Regions from separate parts of the Rhizobium sp. GR12 genome, predicted to be linked through region 2. Evidence: predicted binding sites of a transcription regulator. Region 2 holds the regulator's gene; each other region holds the start of a gene.
What was found. The regulator LexA, encoded in region 2, represses DNA repair genes until DNA is damaged. The targets are predictions, from matches to a motif close to TGTTCNNNNTGTGTTCNG.
Positions count from the first base shown of each region.

Region 1: a site for LexA is predicted at 4,298-4,315, ahead of QSK43_RS25200 (glycosyl transferase). Genes of this name have one in related genera too.
Region 3: a site for LexA is predicted at 4,108-4,125, ahead of dnaE (DNA polymerase III subunit alpha). Genes of this name have one in related genera too.

Region 1 covers NZ_JASXTH010000020.1:29,281-36,619, forward strand. The annotation lists gene QSK43_RS25175 (F0F1 ATP synthase subunit B) at 1-169, shown strand, start outside; gene QSK43_RS25180 (CatB-related O-acetyltransferase) at 508-1,146, shown strand; gene QSK43_RS25185 (GNAT family N-acetyltransferase) at 1,287-1,880, shown strand; gene QSK43_RS25190 (ribonuclease HII) at 2,033-2,686, opposite strand; gene QSK43_RS25195 (PA0069 family radical SAM protein) at 3,024-4,181, opposite strand; gene QSK43_RS25200 (glycosyl transferase) at 4,383-4,901, shown strand; gene QSK43_RS25205 (FAD-binding oxidoreductase) at 4,928-6,361, opposite strand; gene QSK43_RS25210 (L-threonylcarbamoyladenylate synthase) at 6,410-7,339, opposite strand, start outside.
Region 2 covers NZ_JASXTH010000005.1:329,605-336,943, reverse strand. The annotation lists gene eno (phosphopyruvate hydratase) at 1-350, opposite strand, end outside; gene kdsA (3-deoxy-8-phosphooctulonate synthase) at 498-1,343, opposite strand; gene QSK43_RS11370 (VOC family protein) at 1,343-2,212, opposite strand; gene lexA (transcriptional repressor LexA) at 2,423-3,145, shown strand; gene QSK43_RS11360 (glutathione S-transferase family protein) at 3,600-4,277, shown strand; gene QSK43_RS11355 (ComEC/Rec2 family competence protein) at 4,296-6,773, opposite strand; gene gltA (citrate synthase) at 7,036-7,339, shown strand, end outside.
Region 3 covers NZ_JASXTH010000005.1:224,075-231,413, forward strand. The annotation lists gene proS (proline--tRNA ligase) at 410-1,732, shown strand; gene QSK43_RS10860 (lipoprotein-releasing ABC transporter permease subunit) at 1,869-3,176, shown strand; gene QSK43_RS10865 (ABC transporter ATP-binding protein) at 3,192-3,875, shown strand; gene dnaE (DNA polymerase III subunit alpha) at 4,338-7,339, shown strand, end outside.

The DNA.
Region 1 (7,339 bases), on a different contig from region 2:
ACAGAAGATCAAGCAGGCCGAAGAAGACGCCATCGGCGCCGTTCGCGCCGCAGCCGTGGATATCGCCATTGCAGCTTCCGAGAAGCTCATTGCCGAAAAGACCACCGCTGCCGCAAAAGCCAAACTTTTCGCCAACACCATCGGCGAAGTGAAGTCGAAGCTGAACTAAGCTCATCATCGGACTATTCAAAACCCCTCCGGCGAAAGCCGCGAGGGGTTTTTTGTTTGAGTTGATGAAGCTGATTAGAGATGCGGTGCCGGGGGTGGGGACTGGCACCCCTTTGGTTATAGTGTTTTCAATTCAATCGCGTCGATTGCAGAGTGGGAACGCGGAAGCCTCCGACCCCAGAGGTTTAGACATCAAAATTATTCATTGGGGTGATACCCGGCCCATGATGGATTTCCCAGCTCGGAGACACTAGCCTCGTTGCCACAAAGTCACCCGCGTATATCAACGGGATGCTGCTTCGGTGCGGCTGGCTAACAGTATGCTTGAAAAGGTTCTCCATGGCTCTTCTCGACGCAAATGCCATATATCCGATCACCTTGCCCGATGGGACTGTATATAGGGACACGGTGTATCTGAAGAATGTCATAGATCATCCGCGCATGGAGATCGGGGATTTCAGCTACTACACGCATTCTGGAAAGCCCGAAGACACAGCCGTGACTTTGGCACCTTATCTCGGTCACGGCGTTCGCGAACGGCTAGTGATCGGCAAGTTTGTCCAGATTGCGAGAGGAAGCTACTTCATTACCAGCTCTGCAAACCATCCGATGACTGGCTTCACCACCTATCCGTTTCGTATCTTCAAACCCGAGACCTTTGGTTACAAAGACCTGCCTTTTAAGGACACGGTTGTAAATCACGACGTATGGATCGGCCAGAACGCGGCAATTATGCCGGGTGTCCACATAGGTTCGGGCGCTATTGTCGCTGCCGCTTCGGTCGTTGCCCGGGACGTACCGCCCTATGCAGTTGTCGGAGGAAATCCGGCATCTATTATCCGAATGCGTTATTCCAGCGAAGTCATCAGCGAGCTGCTTCATCTCGCTTGGTGGGACTGGCCGATAGATAAAATCGAAGCCAATCTGGCAGCACTGAGCAGCGGTGACATGGCCGCACTCAGGCTAGTTGGAGGATGAATGTCGGGCGTTCCCAGCGCTCGTATTGAGCGAATTGCGGTCATTGTTCGCAGCGGAAAACGACCTATTTAGAGACCATGCAAAACGGTCGCTTTCATCGAGCTTTCGGCGGTGGGGCAAGCCATCAGATTGGATACTTGATGCAATTTCAAAGACTAGACGCACCGCTCTCGACAGACCGCCTTATCCTGCGTGAATTCAGGATAGGTGATTTTCCCGACTATGCAGCCTACCATTCTCTGCAAGAGGTTTATCGTTATCTATATGCCGCACCTCCGATAGGAGATGACTTGCAAGAGCAATTTTTGAAGATACTGGACGCACCATTCGAGCGTGACAGCGACACCTATCGATTGGCCGTCGAGCGGGAGAATGACAAGGCGCTGATCGGTGAAGTCCTGTTGAAGCTGGCGAGCTTGGATGCGATGCAAGGAGAGGTTGGATACATTTTCAATCCCGCCTTCGCCGGAAATGGATATGCGACGGAAGCGGTTGCGGCGATGATCGACGCAGGCTTCTCCTCGTTCGGATTTCACCGAATTTTCGCGCGACTGGATGCGGCAAACGCGGGTTCGGTCGGTGTGGTGGAGCGCCTGGGATTGCGTCGAGAAGCGCATTTGATCCAGAATGATCGCTTCAGAGACGTTTGGGGAGACGAGTACATCTATGCCGTTCTTGCTACGGAATGGAAATCGCGCGCCACCCCACCTTTTGCAGCATCACGGAAGCCCTAATTTACGACAATCCGATCTTTCCCAGAAACTGCTCGGGAACGCTCGTCGCTACCCACGCCGAAGTTGGAGCTACTTAACGGATTTGGCAGTGTCAACGACCGCTATGGGCCAATAACGGAAGTTATGGCCGGACCTCCATTGCCTCGCCGCAATCAATCCCGCTTCAGCGGCCGAAAGCTCATCCTGTGCAGCGGGCAGGGGCCTTCGCTTTCGATGGCGCGTAGATGCGCCGGTGTGCCGTAGCCGACATGGCCTTCGAAGCCGTAGCGTGTATGCACTGTGCTCGCCCGCTCCATCATCCGGTCGCGCGTCACCTTGGCGATGATCGAGGCGGCGGCGATGGAGAGGGAGCGGGAATCGCCCTTGATGACGGCCTTGGCCTCGCAGGCGATACCGGGCGGCTTGTCGCGTCCGTCGGCGAGCACGAGGGCGGGGGAGGTTTCGAGACCAAGCACGGCGCGGCGCATGGCGTCGAGGCTGGCGCGCAGAATATTCATGGTGTCGATCAGGCCGGGGCCAGAGGAGGCGACGGAAACGATCGACGTTTCCATGATCTGCAGAAACAGGCTTTCGCGTTTCAGCTTGGTCAGCTTCTTGGAATCGTCGAGGCCCTTTGGAATATTGTCGGGATCGAGAATGACCGCCGCCGCAACGACCGGTCCCGCAAGCGGACCCCGGCCAGCCTCATCCGTGCCGGCCACGGGCCAGAGGCCCTTCTTTTTCGCTTCCAGTTCGAAGGAGAAATCCGGGCCGGTATCGGCAAGATCAAAGAGGGCAGGAGAATCGGGTGCGGTGCTGCGTTTCATGCGGCAGAAACTCGCACACACACCCGATCTCCTGCAAGCCCCCGGAAGCGGGCGATGACGGGCGCGGCCGGCCGGTCAAGGGGCGTGGCCGACCGTGCCCCTTAGGTCGTCATGACCTTTGATCCTCCAACGGGGCGGCGGAGGAAAAACGATCGCACGCGAGGCGGCGGGTTCCGGGGGGTGATGTCCGGCGGGCCAGGGAAAACCCGCCGGGCATTTCGTCAAAAGCATGGCCCTATCGAGAGGACAGGGCCGCCACTCTTTATTGGTCAGCACCGCTCGTTATCGGCTGCGCGCGTGGTGCCGCGCCCTCGATCGAACAAGCGGGGCGATATTTTCAAAGCAGCGACAATTGCACCCCTGCGCCACCAGGCGGCACGAAGAGATCGTCGCGCAGGTGAATGCCGCGGCGGATGAGGCCAAGCCGTTTTGTCGTCATTTCGAAACGCCTGCCGATCTGCCAGGCATAGGGACCCGCACCCTTCATGCGTTTTCCGAATTCTGCGTCGTAATCCTTGCCGTCGCGCATGGAGCGGACCAGCGACATGACGTGCCGGTAGCGGTCCGGGTAGTTGCGCAGCAGCCAGTCGCGGAAGAGCGGGCTGACCTCCAGCGGCAGGCGCAGCAGTACATAAGAAGCCTCGCTGGCACCGGCGGCCTTGCCGGCCTCCAGAACCCGTTCGATCTCATGATCGTTGAGCGCGGGAATGACAGGCGCCATCATCACCGCAACGGGAATGCCGGCATCGGTCAGTGTCTTGATGGCTTCCAGGCGTTTGTCTGGCGTGGCGGCGCGCGGTTCCATGCTGCGTGCCAGCTTGCGATCCAGCGTCGTCACGGAAATAGCCACCTTGGCGAGCCCCTTTTTGGCCATGGGCGCCAGAATGTCGATATCGCGTCGGATCAGGGCCGATTTGGTGACGATGGCGACGGGGTGGTCGGCCTTTGCCAGAACTTCCAGTATCTGCCGCATGATGCGCCATTCGCGTTCGATCGGCTGGTAGGGGTCGGTATTGGTGCCGATGGCGATCACGCGCGGCTTGTAGCCCGGTTTCGAAAGCTCCCTTTCCAGCAATTTGGCCGCATCCGGTTTGGCAAACAGCTTCGCCTCGAAATCCAGCCCCGCCGAAAGCCCCATATAGCTGTGCGTAGGACGGGCGAAACAATAGATGCAGCCATGCTCACAGCCGCGATAGGGATTGATGGAACGGTCGAACGGAATGTCGGGCGATTCGTTGCTGCTGATGATGCTGCGCGGCTTTTCCACCTGCACCTCGGTGCGGAACTCAGGCAGCTCCTCCAGGGTTTGCCAGCCATCGTCGAAAACCTCACGCTGCAGCGCCTCGAAGCGTCCGCCCGGATTAATTCCGGCACCACGCCCGCGACGGCGGTCGATCTCGATCCGCAGGCCCGAGGCATCGGCCAGCGCATTGGCAATGTCAGGCGTATGGCTCGGCTGGAAGGCAGCCTGCCCCGAAAGCGTATGGTCTCTCATCTGGATGCTCCCAGGGCGCCGCGCGCCTCTCAAGACACGTTCAACGCCCTAAACCGTTTCCGTTCGAACCGGCGTTTCATCGCCTCTTCGAATGATTAAATTCCTACAGCAGGAATGAGAACATTACAAGAACAAAAATCGTGAATTATCTCGCAACGGGCGGAGTGGCAATTTATTGTGCGATGCGTTAGAGCTATGCATATGTTGACAGTCATAATGGAATGCCGGGATCAGGAACCGGAACTGGCGCACACGCTGTCTGCGCTTGTAACCGGGGCCGTGGAAGGGCTTGTAAGCGATGTGGTGATCCTCGATCACGGTTCGCGCGATGGGTCGTCGCGCGTCGCCGACGCCGCTGGCTGCCGTTTTTATGTGCAGTGGGACATTGAGGATGTCATACGTTCGGCGCGCGGACACTGGATCCTGCTGGTCGAACCCGGCGCCCGTCCACAGAGCGGCTGGATCGAGGAAATATTGGAATATGTGGCGGTGTGTGCAGAGCCCGCACGTTTCTCGCCTTCCCGTTATCACAAGCGGCCGTTTTTCAGCCGTATAGTGCGCCGTCAGCCTCCCCTGGAGTGCGGTTACCTGATGCCGAAGAAACATGCGGTGGCGATCGCCAAATCCGGCATGGGCCTGACGCAACTCGTGCACGCGCAAAAACCGCGCCGCCTGAATGCGGAACTGGTTCCGGCCTGGACGGCCCGGCCTTCCAATTAACCTGTCACGATGACGATGCCGCCAGCCTAACGGGCGGCGAGCACTTTGCCGGGGTTCATGATGCCGGCAGGGTCGAAGGCGTGTTTGATCCGCCGCATCAATTCCATTTCGATACCGGGCCGGATGGCGGCCAGTTCGTCGCGCTTTAGCTGGCCGATGCCGTGTTCGGCCGAAATCGAGCCGCCGAGCGACAGCACAATGCCGTGCACGATCTCGTTCATATCCCGCCAACGGCCGATGAATTCGGCTTTGTCCGCACCAACAGGCTGGGAAATATTGTAATGGATGTTGCCGTCGCCGAGATGACCGAAGGCGCAGATGCGGGCGCCCGGAATGGCCGCGAGAACAGCCTTTTCCGCCGTGGCCATGAATTCCGGTATTTTTGACACCGGAACGGAAACATCGTGCTTGATCGACCCGCCTTCCGGTTTCTGCGCATCGGACATGCTTTCGCGCATGTGCCAGAGCGCCTGCCGCTGCGCCTCCGATGCGGCGATCACCGCATCCTCGACCAGCCCGGCCTCAAAACCGCGCTCCAGCAAAGATTGCATCATCGTTTCGGCCGTCTCTTCCGAATCGGAGGTGGAAATATCGATGAGCGCATACCAGTCATGCGGCTTTTCCAGTGGATCGCGCACGCCGGGAATATGTTTCGCGGTGAATTCGACACCGATGCGCGGCATCAGTTCGAAGCCGGTCAGTGCCGTGCCGCAAAGGTTCGAGGCCATTTCGAGCAGTTTCAGCGCGTCCTCAGTGGAGCCAAGCCCCGCAAAAGCCACCTGGTGTCCGAGCGGCACGGGGAAAAGCTTCAGCACCGCGCCGGTGATGACGCCGAGCGTGCCCTCCGAGCCGATGAAGAGATCGCGCAGGTCGTAGCCGGTATTGTCCTTTTTCAGCCGGCGCAGCCCGTTCCAGATTTCGCCGGTCGGCAGCACCACTTCCAGCCCGAGGCATAGCTGGCGCATATTGCCGTAAGCCAGAACGGCGGTGCCGCCGGCATTGGTGGCGAGGTTGCCGCCGATACGGCAGGACCCTTGCGAGCCGAGCGAGAGTGGGAACATCCGCTCCACGGTCGATGCAGCCTTGTGAATATCGTCGAGAATGCAGCCGGCATCCGCCACGATGGTATTGGCGACCGGATCGATATCGCGGATGCGGTTCATGCGTTCGAGCGAGAGGATGATGTCGGTTCCGTCGGCACGCGGCGTCTGGCCGCCCACAAGGCCGGTATTGCCGGTCTGCGGCACGATGGGCGTGCCGGTCTCGCTCGCAAGCTTCAGGATGGCTGCAACCTCCTCGACCGTGCCGGGCTTGATGAGCAGCGGCGAGGCGCCACGATAAAGCCCGCGATTTTCGACGAGACGTGGCGCCATTTCCGCAGCGTCGCGCACCGCGTTCTTCTCGCCGACGATGGCGGTGAAGCGGTCGAGGGTATCGGAAGTGGCGGCGGCAATGGTCATGGGTGTCTCGCTGTCATTTGAAACGGTGGGCGAAATGGTGGAGTGCCGTCAGCCTCTCGGCGCGGCGGCGCGGGAAAGGCGGTCGTTGATCGCCTCTCCGAGACCATGGGCGGGAATGGTTGTGATCGCGATTGACGCAGCACCGCTCGCATCGGCGGCTTTCAGGTAATCGAACAGATTGGCGGCTGCCTCGGCGAGGTTGCCGGAAGGGCTGAGGTCGAGAACGGCGCGGGCCGCCTCTTCGCCAGCAACGGCGATGCCGCCGAACCGGATCAGCGCCTCGCCGGGAGAAACGGATGTGGCGTCAAGGCGGACAGTGGCGCCGGGCGCATAATGCGAGGCGAGCATTCCGGGCGCCTCGATGGCGGCGGATGCCTTTTCCAGCCTCTCCAGCCGCGTGCTGGCTATGCGCTCGATCTCCTCGGTGACGATGCCGCCGGGCCGAAGCAACCGCACGCGCCCGTCCTCCTCCACCTTGACGATGGTGGATTCAACGCCGACGGATGCAGCACCACCATCGAGAATGAGGTTGATCCTCTGACCGAGATCAGCCTCGACATGGGCGGCACTCGTCGGGCTGATCTTGCCGGAACTGTTGGCGCTGGGGGCGGCCAGCGGCTTGCCGAACCGGCGGATCAGATCACCGGCAAAACCCTGAGGCACGCGGATGCCGACGGTGTCGAGCCCCGCTGTCGCGAGCGAGTGGATGCCGCTTGCCGGTTTCAGCGGCAAAACCAGCGTCAGCGGGCCGGGCCAGAAGGCTTCCGCAAGCTTCCGCGACACGGGATCGAAAGTGGCATAACGCTCGGCCATGGCGGTATCGGCCATATGGCAGATCAGCGGATTGAACTGCGGACGGCCTTTGGTTTCGTAAATACGGGTGATAGCCGCCGGATCGGTGGCGTCGGCAGCAAGGCCGTAGACGGTTTCGGTGGGCAGGGCGATGGGCTGGCCGCGGGAAAGCTCCTCTGCGGCCGC
Region 2 (7,339 bases):
ACTGCGAGCGACACGCCGAGGATGGCGTTGGCGCCGATGCGCGACTTGTTCGGCGTGCCGTCAAGCGCGATCATCGTCTGGTCGATCTGGATCTGGTTTTCAGCGTCGAAACCGCCGATTGCGTCGAAGATTTCCGTATTGACGGCTTCGACCGCCTTTTCCACGCCCTTGCCGAGATAACGCTTGCCGCCATCCCGCAGCTCAACCGCCTCATGCGCGCCTGTCGAGGCGCCGGAAGGAACGGCGGCGCGGCCCATGGAGCCGTCTTCGAGATAGACATCGACTTCAACGGTCGGGTTGCCGCGGCTGTCGAGAATTTCGCGCGCGATGATATCGGTAATGGCAGTCATGGTCTCTCCCTTGGGAATGGAACAGATATTTTCCGTCGCCTGTCTTAGACGATGGCGAAGAAATTACAATGACAGCGGACGGTAGAAACGAAGCGCCCGCCATTAAAATCGATTGGAACAAACGGCGCCCGTATGGCCGCCTGCCACTCAGGATTTCGCGATGGCGTCGAAAGCCAGAAGCTTTTCGAGCAGTTTCGGCATGTCCTTCAGGTGAACCATGTTGGGGCCGTCTGACGGCGCATTGTCCGGGTCTTCATGGGTTTCGATGAAGAGACCGGCCACGCCGACTGCCACCGCCGCACGCGCCAAAGTCTCGACGAATTCGCGCTGGCCGCCGGTGGATCCGCCCTGCCCGCCCGGCTGCTGCACCGAATGGGTGGCGTCGAACACGACAGGTGCGCCAAGCGAGGCCATGATCGGCAGGGAACGCATATCCGAGACCAGCGTGTTGTAACCGAAGGACGCACCGCGCTCACACAGCATCACATTCGGATTGCCGCTTTCGTTGAGCTTGGCAAGCACGTTCTTCATGTCCCAGGGAGCCAGAAACTGGCCCTTCTTGACATTGACGACACGGCCCGTTTTGGCGGCGGCGACGAGAAGGTCCGTCTGGCGGCTGAGGAACGCCGGAATCTGCAAGACATCCACGACTTCGGAGACGATCGCACATTGCTCCTCGGTGTGAATGTCGGTCAGGACCGGAAAACCGAACTCCTTCTTGAGATCGGCGAAAACCTGCATCGCATTCTCAAGGCCGATGCCGCGCTTGCCGGAAAGCGAGGTGCGGTTGGCCTTGTCGAAGGAGGACTTGTAGACGAGGCCTATCCCAAGGCTGTCGCAAAGCTCCTTCAGGACGCCAGCGATCATGAAGGCATGCTCGCGGCTTTCCATCTGGCAGGGACCGGCGATCAGCGAAAAACGCTCGGTATTGGAAAAGGAAACCTTGGCCGTGCCGTCTCCGGCAGTGACTTTGAGATTGTTCGTAACGCTCATCATTTTTCCTCGAAGGAGAATGTGACGCCCTGACCGGGCGCGGCAGGCACCACAAGACGGGCGTCCGCTTTTCCGTAGGACACGCCATTAGCAGCAAGCACCGCCTCTGTCACGGCAAGATCGTGCGACGAAAAGACGACGCCAGCACCGCGCAATCCCTCAGAGCCATCCTTCAACTCCGGCTCGAAATCCTCCTTTTCGGTCAGTCTGATCCGTGCATTGCCGGTTTCCGATACGATGTCTCCATCCGCAGACACCCTGCCCTCACAGCCGAACACCGTTTCGATCAGGTGCATCGGGCCGGGTTTTTGACCGGACGACAGGACGATCTCGGACAAACCGTAAACCCCGTTGGCATGGCGCTCGAGCATCGAGCGGTCGCCCGGAAGGGCCTTCAGGCGCTGGCAGCTGAACAAAAAGAAATCCGAAGCGGCATCCTGCCCTGCAAAGGCCAGCCGGAAGGCAGCTTCGCCTTGCGAACCGTCAGGCATTTGGACTGGCCGCGAAAATTCGAAGACCTCACCTGCCGATACGCCGGCCGCCACAAACCTGTCATGATCGGCAAGGGCATTGTCCGTGCGGGCGACGAGGGCCGAAAAACCTTCCCTACCATCCCGTTGCCGGAAAGCACGATCCCTACCGGTGAACACATCTCCGTTGTCTGCCGAGGCATTATATTTAGCCGGGTCAGCAATGGCGAGTGGCTCCAAGTAGGTGCCATCGGTGAAAAAAACACAGCTATTCCGGGTCCCGAAGGGATGCAGAGCCTCTGGCGCTACCGTAAATCCAAGGCTTAAGAGACGCTTTGCGGCAACGCCGATGACCTCCACGGGCAGAACGAGATGATCGACGCGATAGGGTTTCATCATGACTGGTTTCCTGCTGGCGTTGCGGCAAGGCCATGCCGAAACGGTTCGATGCGAAGAAAAGCACGAATGCGGTCGATGAAGCAAATCATCAGGACAACAGATAGCAGCTTCACGAAATTTTAGGGGATTGCAGAACACATATGGAACATATAGTGTTCGTTCTGTATTTGTTTCGCAACTTCCACGACGATTCCAAAGGGTGTTTTCCTCATGCTCACGCGCAAACAGCAGGAATTGCTTCTCTTCATTCATGAACGAATGAAAGAGTCCGGCGTGCCGCCCTCCTTCGATGAAATGAAGGACGCACTCGATCTTGCTTCGAAATCCGGCATCCACCGGCTGATTACCGCCCTCGAAGAGCGCGGTTTCATTCGTCGGCTACCGAATAGGGCGCGAGCGCTGGAAGTCATCAAGCTGCCCGAGGCTTATACGCCGGGTGCAAGGCCGCAGCGCGGCTTTTCGCCGAGCGTCATCGAAGGCAGCCTCGGCAAACCCAAGGCGCCGGAACCGGCCCCTGCCACCAGGGCGCCGGCCAACGATCTCGTCGGGGCCGTCAGCGTGCCCGTGATGGGACGTATCGCCGCCGGCGTGCCGATTTCCGCCATCCAGAACAACACCCACGATGTGGCCGTACCTGTAGACATGCTGGGCACGGGTGAACATTACGCGCTTGAGGTCAAGGGCGATTCGATGATCGAGGCCGGCATTTTCGACGGCGATACCGTCATAATCCGCAATGGCAACACCGCCAATCCGGGTGACATCGTTGTGGCTCTGGTGGATGACGAGGAAGCGACGCTGAAGCGTTTCCGCCGCAAGGGAGCCTCCATTGCGCTGGAGGCGGCAAACCCCGCTTATGAGACCCGTATTTTTGGACCGGACCGGGTGAAAATCCAGGGCAAACTGGTCGGGCTCATCCGCCGTTACCATTGATCCGATGAAACCGGACGCGCTCCGGTTTTCAACAGGCGTCATCTAGAGGGTGGCGTCTGTCTGAAAGGGTGAGTTGTTCTAGAGCACGGGCGTGATCCAGAGATAAACGAGTTGTTGTCCAACACCCACTGTATCGGCGCCTGACGCCTTTTGGAAATTGGTTCCACCCTTGATACCGATGCTTCTGTTTTACTGTGGGGCAGCGGCGTATATGCCGTCGGCTGCAATCGTTGCGGGGGAACCTCCGCAAGACCCCGGACAAAATGTGAATTTACGTCATCGCACCGCGTGGTGATATTTCGTCGTCTCCGAGTGGTGATATTAGCGAGGCGCTGCCACACGTGCCCTCACCTTACGATCCATCAATGCAGCTTATGGGAGCCATGGATTATTTTCGATATTCCATGGACTGCCGGCAGGTATAGAAATGCGCCTCATATCCGGGAGATACGCCATGTACGATCTTTATATTGCCAACAAGAACTATTCCTCGTGGTCGCTGCGGCCGTGGGTGTTGATGCGCACGCTCGGTATCGCCTTCGATGAAAAGCTCGTTCCATTCGGCGAAGGCGTCGCCTTCACCACGTTTTCGCCAACCGGCAAGGTGCCCTGCCTGGTCGATGAGGGTGTGACCGTTTGGGAATCGCTTTCGATCGCCGAATATCTTGCCGAAAGACATCAGGGCGTCTGGGCAAGCGACAAACAGGCAAGGGCATGGTCGCGTTCGGCGGCCAGCGAAATGCATGCGGGCTTTTTCTCGCTGCGCAATCTCTATCCCATGTCGGTCGGCATAAGGATAAAGCCGAAGGGTGCCGATGCAGGGCTTGCGGCCGATATAAAGCGCATCGATGTGCTGTGGAGCGAAGGTCTTTCAAAATTCGGCGGGCCGTATCTTGCCGGTCAGAAATTCACCGCGGTCGACGCCTTCTTCTGCCCGGTCGCATTCCGTTTCCAGAGCTATGGCGCGGATCTTTCGCCTGCGGCGAAAACCTATTGCGACCGGCTGCTCGCCCTGCCCGCCATGCAGGAATGGTACGAGGCGGGTTTGAAGGAGATTTGGCGCGATGTGTCACATGAACAGGAAATCGGTGCGACCGGCGAAGTGACCGCCGATCTGCGCGTCAAGGTTTGATTGTCCGCGCTGGCGGGGTCATTGCGACGCCGCCAGCAGCCGGATGACGGGTTGCGGCAGATCGCGGTCGAAACGGCCACTTTTCCAGTCGTAATAACGATGTCGGCTCCAGGGCCGGTCCGTTCCGGCGATTGCGGCGCGCAGCCGACCAACCACTTCTGCCTGCGCCTTGTCCGCGAAGTCTATTTCCACCGAACCGAGACGCCGCAAAATATCGCGGCTGAGCAGAAGCGCGCCCGAACGGCACTGTGAAAAAGAGGTTCTGCGGGAAACGACGACAATATCGGCGATATCGCAGGCTTTTCCGGCGAAACGGCCGTCTTCCAGAACGATGATCCACTCGCCGCTTGCCGCGCTCGCCGCACACCACATGTCTTTCCTGCAGGTGAAGACGCCGACTTTGGCATCTTTGAGAGCCGCCGTCATCTCCCGCGCCACCGCCGTCATGTCCTCAGGCGACAGCTTCGATTTCGAGCCGGAGCCAGTAGTATTTATCCTGCCCTCCCCGCTGATAAAGACCGGCGGCACGGCTTTTTCCGGCAGCAACAGCGCCCTTTGCCATTGGCCGAAAACAAAGCCCGGCGGGCGGGTTTTCGTGGTGAAGACCTTGCCGTTTTCCACCATTGCCACCAACTCGCCGTCCTCGTGGATCAACAGATCAGGTAAATCGCGATAGGCCGTGACCGCCGACAGCCCGAAGGCGAAAAGCAGAACCGGAACGCCAAGAAGCGCAAGCCGGCTGCGCAGCAATGTCATGAGCAGTAAACCCACCGAGGCGACACCAAGGAACCAGCCATGCGGACGCCCCGTCGCCGCGCTGCCGCCCCACGACCCCACCTCGTTTGCAACCTCGATGACGAGAGCCATGCCAAAGCCCATGATCTTCAGGAACGGCGCATCGAGCCCGAACGGCATCAGCAGCATGGCGAGGAGGCCGAAGGGCATGACGATCAGCGACATGAGCGGCATTGCGGCCAGATTGGCGAAAAGTCCATAGGTGGTGACACGATGAAAATGTTCGGCCGAATAGATCGCCGTCGAAAGGCCGCCGATAAGCGATGTCGTGACAACACCACCGATGACCGCGCCCACCGTTTCCGCCACCTTCATCCATGCGGGTTTGCGCCCGATGAACAGCCGCTCTTGGTCAATGCGCCAGCGGCTCCAGAAGGCATAGGCCGAAACGAGCGCTATGGTGGCGGCGAACGACATCTGGAAACTCGGCCCCATGATTTCCGAGGGCGAAAAGATAAGAATGACCAATGCGGAAATGGCAACATTTCTGAGGCTGAGCGAGGGTTGATCGAAAAGAACCGCGATCAGCATTACCGACATCATCAGCCAGGCGCGTTCGGCGGAAACGGCGAAACCGGAAATGAGATAATAAGCGAGCGTCATCAGCAACGCCGCGAAAGCCGCGACCTTCTTGACCGGCCAGCGCTGCGCAAAGGCCGGGAACAGGCTGAAGGCCAATCTCAGGCCAACGAAGAATATGCCGGATGCCAGCGCCATGTTGAGCCCCGAAATGGCGACGATATGCGCCAGACCGGAGAGCCGCAACGCCTCCATCGTCTGGGCCGAGATGGCCTGTCTCTCATCGGTGACGATGGAGGCGGCAAAGGCCCCGGCGTCTCCGCCGATGGTATTGCGGATACGCTCGGCAATCGCGCTGCGCAGGCCATAAAGCCGCGTATCGACCCATTCCAGCCAACCCTTTTCAGCTGCCATATCACCCACGGGTGACGCAAGCGTCTGCGGCGGCTTATAGAAGTATCCGGTCGCGCCTACGCCTCTGAAATAGGAGGTGAAGGCGAAGTCGTTGAGTTCCGGCAAGGCCGGGCCGGATGGCGGTGAAAGGCGCGCCTTGCCGCGAAGAGTGGCGCCGAGCGCCACCGGCTCGCCGCCGCGCGCAAGCACCGAAATCCTCTGCGGCGGACGCGACAATGTCGGCCCTTCCGTGGCGGTCAGTTGGACCACATACCGCCAGTAGCCGCGCGCATCGACTTCCCGACGCGCCACCGTGCCGGTGATGGTGGTGGTGACGGGGGTATCCAGCAACACGGTTCCCGCCCGCCGGGTTTCGAAATCGGCCAGAAGCATGCCGAGCAAAAGAAAAGCGCAGAGGCCGCAGGCCGCCGCCGCAAAGCCGGCGCTATATCTCACAAGCAGCGCCAGACCTGCGACAAGCAGAAATACCACCGACAGAATAAACGAAGAAGGCGCGGCATCGAGAGAAAACCACAGGATCGCGCCGCAGCCGATAAAGACGGGGATGAAAAGAAAATCGTGACCGAATGCGCGTTCCTCGGCCAGGCAGGCGGCAATTTTTTCTGCGGCTGTATTTTTAAGGTTCCACCCGGGAACAAGGGCGGGCGTATCATATGTCGCGGCATCGCTGCTTCGGTGAAGAGGAAACAGAATATCCCGCGTGCCGGGCAAGCCGCCCTGCAACGTTTCGGCATATCCGAAATGCTGTTTTTCCCCTTGACCCAGCAATTTGCGCCGCCCCCTGCCGCACCGGAAACAGGTTTGCAGGCCGGCGTTAGGGATTGCAATCCTTTCCTTTAACGGTGCGTTGACCGTGATCGAATTGCGACCACCGGGAAAGCCAAAAGCGACAGGTTTGCGTTTGCCGCAATGCACAATTTGACCTTTGGATAGCTTGGCATCTGCGCAAGGATCATATAGCTAATCGGTAGACGCTTAACCGCGGGGCGTGTCTCAACGCCCCCACCCGCATGTTTTCGGAGGATCAAGTATGACGGAAAAAAGCGCTACAGTGACACTTGGCGAAAAGCAGGTCGAACTCCCGGTCAGGGTAGGCACTATCGGACCAAGCGTCGTCGATATCGCCACGCTGTACAAGCACACGGGCTCCTTCACCTACGACCCCGGCTTCACGTCGACGGCCTCCTGCGAATCCAAGATCACCTACATCGACGGTGACGAGGGCGTTCTCCTTCATCGCGGCTTCCCCATCGAGCAGCTTGCCGAACAGGGCGACTTCCTGGAAACCTGCTATCTGCTGCTTTACGGCGAATTGCCGACTGCCGCGCAGAAGA
Region 3 (7,339 bases), 110 kb from region 2:
AGGTTTCGCGTGATCTGTAACCGTTGCCGGGGCTGCGACAAGCGCGCCTAAGATCTAATCCTCCCAAGACTGACCGCGAAAACGGCAAGAATTTAGACTTCCTGCCTCTTTTGTAAGCTAAAACTAGCCCAATCACCCATGCTTGTCATCTCATTTTTTGCATATTTGTTACAGTCGGCAAAAAATTCCCTGTGATGCAATTTGTCGCACCGGATCAAGAATAATATTCCAGCCAAAGCGTTTTGACGCGAATTAGCTATCGCGAAAATGCCACGAAATCGCTCCAGCCGCTCTTTTCATGGCGGGTTTTCTTCTTGGTCGGAAACGGCTATGTACGGCGCCAATATCCCTCTATTCGGGGCGATTCCCGCGCCTTTGCGCGTCGTCGCCCACACCAATGGAAGCCGTCATGCGTCTCAGCCGTTATTTCATGCCCATCCTGAAGGAAAATCCCAAGGAAGCGGAGATCGTCTCCCATCGCCTCATGCTGCGCGCGGGCATGATCCGGCAGCAATCGGCCGGCATCTATTCCTGGCTGCCGCTCGGCAAGCGCGTGCTCGACAAGGTCAATAAGATCATCCGCGAGGAGCAGGACCGTTCGGGCGCCATCGAGCTTCTGATGCCGACATTGCAGACCGCCGAGCTGTGGCAGGAGAGCGGCCGCTATGACGATTACGGCAAGGAAATGCTGCGCATCAAGGACCGTCAGGACCGCCAGATGCTCTACGGCCCGACCAATGAGGAGATGATCACCGACATCTTCCGTTCCTATGTGAAGTCTTACAAGAACCTGCCGCTGAACCTCTACCATATCCAGCTGAAGTTCCGCGACGAGGTGCGTCCCCGTTTCGGCACGATGCGTTCGCGTGAGTTCCTGATGAAGGACGCCTATTCCTTCGACCTGACCAAGGAAGACGCGATCCACTCCTATAACAAGATGTTCGTGGCTTACCTGCGCACCTTCGAGCGCCTTGGCCTGCGCGCCATTCCCATGCGTGCCGATACCGGCCCGATCGGCGGCAATCACAGCCACGAATTCATCATTCTGGCCGATACCGGCGAATCCGAAGTCTTCTGCCACAAGAGCTTCCTCGACCGTGCCATTCCCGCCGACAATACCGATTTCGACGATGTCGCAGCCCTTCAGGGTGTTTTCAACGAGTGGACGGCCGATTATGCCGCAACCTCGGAAATGCACGACGAGGCCGCTTATGACGCCATTCCCGATAGCGAGCGCCTTTCCGCGCGCGGCATCGAAGTCGGCCACATCTTCTATTTCGGTACCAAATATTCCGAACCGATGGGTGCCAAGGTGCAGGGCGCGGACGGCAAGGAACATCCTGTTCACATGGGTTCCTACGGCATCGGCCCGACACGCCTTGTTCCCGCCATCATTGAAGCATCGCATGACGAGAACGGAATCATCTGGCCGGATTCGGTCGCTCCTTTCGATGTCGTCATTATCAACATGAAGGCAGGTGACGCGGCCTGTGATGCAGCTTGCGAAAAGCTGTATTACTCGCTCTCCAACGCGGGCAAGGATGTCCTTTACGACGACACCGACGACCGTGCGGGCCAGAAATTCGCGACCGCCGACCTCATCGGCGTGCCGATGCAGATCATCGTCGGTCCGCGTTCGGTTGCGAACGGCGAAGTCGAGGTGAAGAGCCGCAAGACCGGTGAACGTGAAACCGTCACAATCGAGGCGGCAATGAACAAGGTGCTCGGCTAAGAGCGGAATGGTGAAGAGTGAGGAGCGGTTTTCACCGGAAATCCGCTCCGACTTTATTGTTTAGATCATGATCCGCAAAAACGGGGCCCGGTTTCTCGAGAAAACCGGCCTTGCAAGTCCAGATCAGGGAGACGACATGGCAAAAGCCGAGGCTGACAAGGGTGCGGCTCCTTCCGCCCGGGAAAGGACCGCCCGGCCGTTTTCCGCTTTCGAGCGCATGGTGGCCTGGCGCTATCTGCGGTCGCGGCGCAAGGAAGCGTTCATTTCCGTCATCGCCGGCTTTTCCTTCGTCGGCATCATGCTGGGCGTGGCGACGCTCATCATCGTCATGGCTGTCATGAACGGTTTCCGCACCGAGCTGATTTCGCGCATTCTCGGCATCAACGGTCATATGATCGTTCAGCCGATCGATCAGCCCTTCAACAATTACGATGAGCTGGCGAAGAAATTCTCCGCCGTTCCGGGTGTCACCATGGCCCTGCCGTTGGTGGAGGGCCAGACTTTGGCCTCCGGTCGCGGCGGCGCCGGCTCCGGCGCGCTGGTGCGCGGCGTGCGCCAGGAGGATATCGACAAGATCAAGGAAGTCGCCACCAACATCAAGACCGGCGATCTGGTCGGCTTCATGGCCGGAGACGGGGTTCTGGTCGGCTCAAGGCTTGCTTCCCAGCTGGGCGTGACGGCGGGCGACGATATCACCCTCATTTCGCCGGAAGGCGATGTGACGCCGATGGGGGTCAACCCGCGCGTCAAATCCTACAAGATTTCCGGTGTCTTCGAGATCGGCATGTCGGAATATGATGCGTCGATGATCTATATGCCGCTTTCCGAAGCCCAGCTCTATTTCAACGCCGAAGGCATCGTCCAGTCCATCGAGCTTTACGTCAGCCACCCCGACAATATCGACGGCATCCGGCCGCTGGTGGAGCAGGCGGCCGAACGGCAGATCTATATCACCGACTGGAGACAGCGGAACCAGACCTTCTTCTCCGCCCTGCAGGTGGAGAGAAACGTGATGTTCATGATCCTCACCCTCATCGTTCTGGTGGCGGCGCTCAACATCATTTCCGGTCTCATCATGCTGGTGAAGGACAAGGGCAGCGATATCGCCATCCTGCGCACCATGGGCGCCAGTTCCGGCGCTGTCATGCGTATCTTCTTCATGACGGGGGCGGCGATCGGTACCGTCGGCACCTTTGCCGGCGTTGGACTCGGCGTCCTTGTCTGCCTCAACGTGGAATCCATCCGGCAGTTCTTCTCCTGGGTGTCAGGCACGGTGCTGTTTGATCCGCAGCTTTATTTCCTCAGCCAGCTTCCGGCCGAAATGGATCTCAGCGAGACCATTACCGTCGTCATCATGGCGCTGACGCTTTCTTTCCTGGCAACCATCTTTCCGGCATGGCGGGCTTCCAAGCTCGATCCGGTGCAGGCCCTGCGTTACGAATAAGGACCGCTTCGCAATATGGCAAAAAAAACAGTGCTGCGGCTTACCGGCGTCGAGAGGACCTATGGTCAGGGCGAGACGTCGCTTTCTATTCTGCGCAAGGCCGATTTCGAATTGAAGAGCGGTGAGATGGTGGCGCTTGTCGCCCCCTCGGGCACCGGCAAATCCACGCTGCTGCATCTGGCCGGGCTGCTGGAACATCCAGACGCCGGTGAGGTCTTCATCAATGACGCGCCCTGCAACGGTCTGGGTGACGAAAAGCGCACCGCGATCCGCCGCAGCGACATCGGTTTCGTCTATCAGTTCCATCATCTGCTGCCGGAGTTTACGGCGGTGGAGAATGTGATGATGCCGCAGCTCATCGCCGGTTTGACGCAGGACGAGGCCCGCAAGCGCGCCAGTGCGCTGCTTGACTACATGCGCGTCGGCCATCGTGGCGAACATCGCCCATCCGAACTTTCCGGCGGCGAACAGCAGCGTGTGGCCATTGCGCGCGCCGTTGCCAATGCGCCGCTTCTGCTACTCGCCGACGAGCCGACCGGCAATCTCGATCCCGAGACCGCGCATTATGTGTTCGACGCGCTGGAGGCGCTGGTGCGCCAGTCCGGCCTTGCGGCGTTGATCGCCACCCACAATCACGAACTTGCCAACCGCATGGATCGCCGTGTGACGCTCGCCGACGGCAAGATCGTCGATTTCTGATCGTGACGGCATAAGGCGATCATCGCGACCGATCCGTTTCGAAGCGGTGAGTCTCGCGGAGACCGGACGTCCTTCCACAATTGAAATTTTTCGAACCCGGACGCGTTTTTCGCCTCCGGGTTTTTTCGCTTTGGAGTCAGGGGCTTGCTGATCTTACGGACGGAACCGCGGCCGATTCTGTCGCGTTAGCAAGAGGAACATCAGCAGAACCCTGTTGACAATCGAACGAAATGAGAACAAAGGTAGAACATAACGAGTAAGGAGAGACCAATGACTGATTTCATCCGTGACGTTGCCGCTTTCGCTTCCATCGCTGTCTTTGTTGCCAGCTTTTCGGTGATCCTCACTGCGCTGTGAAGGGCGCACCGGCGCAGAAGCCTGTATAGACGCCGCAAGGCGGTGGACTTTGAAGGCCGGAAATCGGAAAATCGTCCCCTCGATTCAGAATGACAGGACGATGATATGGGCGATACGGTTGTGCGTGGAGAAAACTCTGACGAAACGCTGAAAACACCCGGTTTCGTCCATCTGCGGGTTCACTCCGCTTACTCCCTGCTTGAGGGGGCATTACCCCTCAAGAAAATCATGTCCAAGGCCGTTGCAGACGGCCAGCCGGCCATTGCCATTGCCGACACCAACAATCTTTTCGTCGCGCTGGAATTTTCCGAAAAAGCGCGCGACGAGGGCTTGCAGCCGATCATCGGTTGTCAGGTGTCTATCGACATGCAGGATGCGGCGGATGATCGCCGCAACCACAACAGCCACCTTGCCAAACTTCCAGCCATCGTGCTTCTGGCCGCCAATGCCGAAGGGTACGAACGGCTGGTGGATTTGATCAGCCGCGCCTATCTGGACGGCGAGAGCGGTGGCCAGTCCGTGCATATTACCCGCGCATGGCTGGAGGAAGCCTCCAATGCCGGGCTGATCGTGCTGACGGGCGCCTCGGGCGGTCCGGTGGATATGGCCCTGAAAGAAGGGCACGCATCCCAGGCGAAACAACGCCTGCTGGCGCTGAAATCACTCTTCGGTGACAGGCTCTATATCGAATTGCAGCGCCAGTCCGGTTATGATCGCGCCCATGAGCGGCGCATGATCGGGCTTGCCTATGAGCACGATATTCCGCTCGTCGCCACCAATGAGGCGTTTTTCCCTTCGAAGGCCGATTACGAGGCGCATGATGCTTTGATGGCGGTTGCGCATAACGCCATCGTTTCCGATGACAGCCGGTTCCGGCTGACGCCCGATCATTATATGAAAAGCCGTGAGGAGATGACGGCGCTGTTTGCCGACATTCCCGAGGCGCTGGAAAACACCATCGAGATTGCGTTGCGCTGCTCCTTTGTGCTGAAGAAGCGCGGACCGATCCTGCCGCGTTTCACCGGTGCGAGCGACGATCCGGAGGCGGCGCAGCGGGCAGAGGCCGAGGAGCTTCGCCGTCAGGCCGTCGAGGGTCTCGATCATCGCCTTGCGGCCCTCGGCATGGCGCCGGGCTACATCGAGCAGGAATATCGCGACAGGCTGGATTTCGAACTCGGCGTCATCGAACGCATGGGTTTCCCCGGTTATTTCCTGATCGTTGCCGACTTCATCAAATGGGCCAAGCTCCAGGATATTCCGGTTGGCCCCGGCCGCGGTTCGGGCGCAGGCTCGCTCGTCGCCTATGCGCTGACCATCACCGATGTCGATCCCCTGCGCTTCTCGCTGCTGTTCGAACGTTTTCTCAATCCTGAACGCGTGTCGATGCCGGACTTCGATATCGACTTCTGCCAGGACCGCCGTGAAGAGGTGATCCGCTACGTGCAGCGCAAATATGGCCGCGAGCAGGTGGCGCAGATCATCACCTTCGGTTCGTTGCAGGCGCGCGCTGCCTTGCGCGACGTCGGCCGCGTGCTGGAAATGCCCTATGGGCAGGTGGACAAGATCTGCAAGCTGGTGCCCAATAACCCGGCCAATCCGACGCCGCTGTCGAAAGCGATCGAGGAAGAGCCGCGCTTGCAGGAGGAGGCGGACAAGGAACCGGTCGTCGCCCGGCTGCTGGATATCGCCCAGAAGATCGAGGGGCTTTACAGGCACGCATCCACCCACGCCGCCGGTATCGTCATCGGTGACAGGCCGCTGTCGAAGCTGGTGCCGATGTATCGCGATCCGCGCTCCGATATGCCGGTTACCCAGTTCAACATGAAATGGGTGGAAAGCGCCGGCCTCGTCAAATTCGACTTTCTCGGTCTGAAGACGCTGACGGTGCTGAAGGTGGCCGTCGATTTCGTCGCCAAGCGCGGCATCAAGGTCGATCTCGCCGCAATCCCGCTGGAAGATGTCAAAACCTACGAGATGTTGTCGCGCGGCGAGACCATCGGCGTGTTCCAGGTGGAAAGTGCGGGCATGCGCAAGGCGCTGATCGGCATGCGTCCGGACTGCATCGAGGACATCATCGCACTGGTGGCGCTTTATCGCCCGGGTCCGATGGAGAATATCCCGGTCTATAATGCCCGCAAACATGGCGAGGAGGAACTGGAGTCGATCCATCCCACCATCGACCATCTCTTGAAGGAGACGCAGGGCGTTATCGTCTATCAGGAACAGGTGATGCAGATCGCCCAGGTTCTGTCAGGTTATTCGCTCGGCGAAGCCGATCTTCTGCGCCGCGCCATGGGCAAGAAGATCAAGGAGGAGATGGACCAGCAGCGCGAGCGTTTCGTTGACGGCGCGATCAAGAACGGCGTGTCGAAGCCGCAGGCCAACACCATCTTCGACCTCCTGGCGAAATTCGCCAATTACGGCTTCAACAAGAGCCATGCCGCCGCTTACGCCATCGTTTCCTATCAGACCGCCTATATGAAGGCGCATTATCCGGTGGAGTTCCTGGCGGCCTCCATGACGCTCGATATGGCGAATACGGAAAAACTCAACGATTTCCGCCAGGATGCCGGGCGTCTCGGCATCGAGGTCGTCGCACCTTCGGTGCAGACTTCCTTCCGCCAGTTCGAGACGGGCGAAAACCGCATCTATTATTCGCTGGCCGCCATCAAGGGCGTAGGCGAGGGCGCGGTCGAACACATCGTCACCGTGCGCGAAGACAAGCCGTTCACCAGCCTTGAGGATTTCTGCCTGCGGATCGATCCGAAGCAGATCAACCGGCGTGTGCTGGAAAGCCTCATCAATGCCGGCGCTTTCGATTGTTTCGGCCGCGACCGCGCCGAGATGATCGGCGGGCTGGACCGTATCATCGGTTATTCACAGCGTGCGCAGGAAAGCCGCGTCACCGGCCAGTCGGATATGTTCGGCTCCGGCGGCGCAAGCGGTCCGGAAAAACTCGTCCTGCCGGCCTTCCAGACCTGGCTCGCCTCGGAAAAGCTGCTGCGCGAATATCAGGTGCTCGGTTTTTACCTCACCGCCCATCCGCTCGATACCTATCGCCCCGTATTGGAAAAGTTGCGGGTGCAGAATTTCGCCGATTTTTCAGC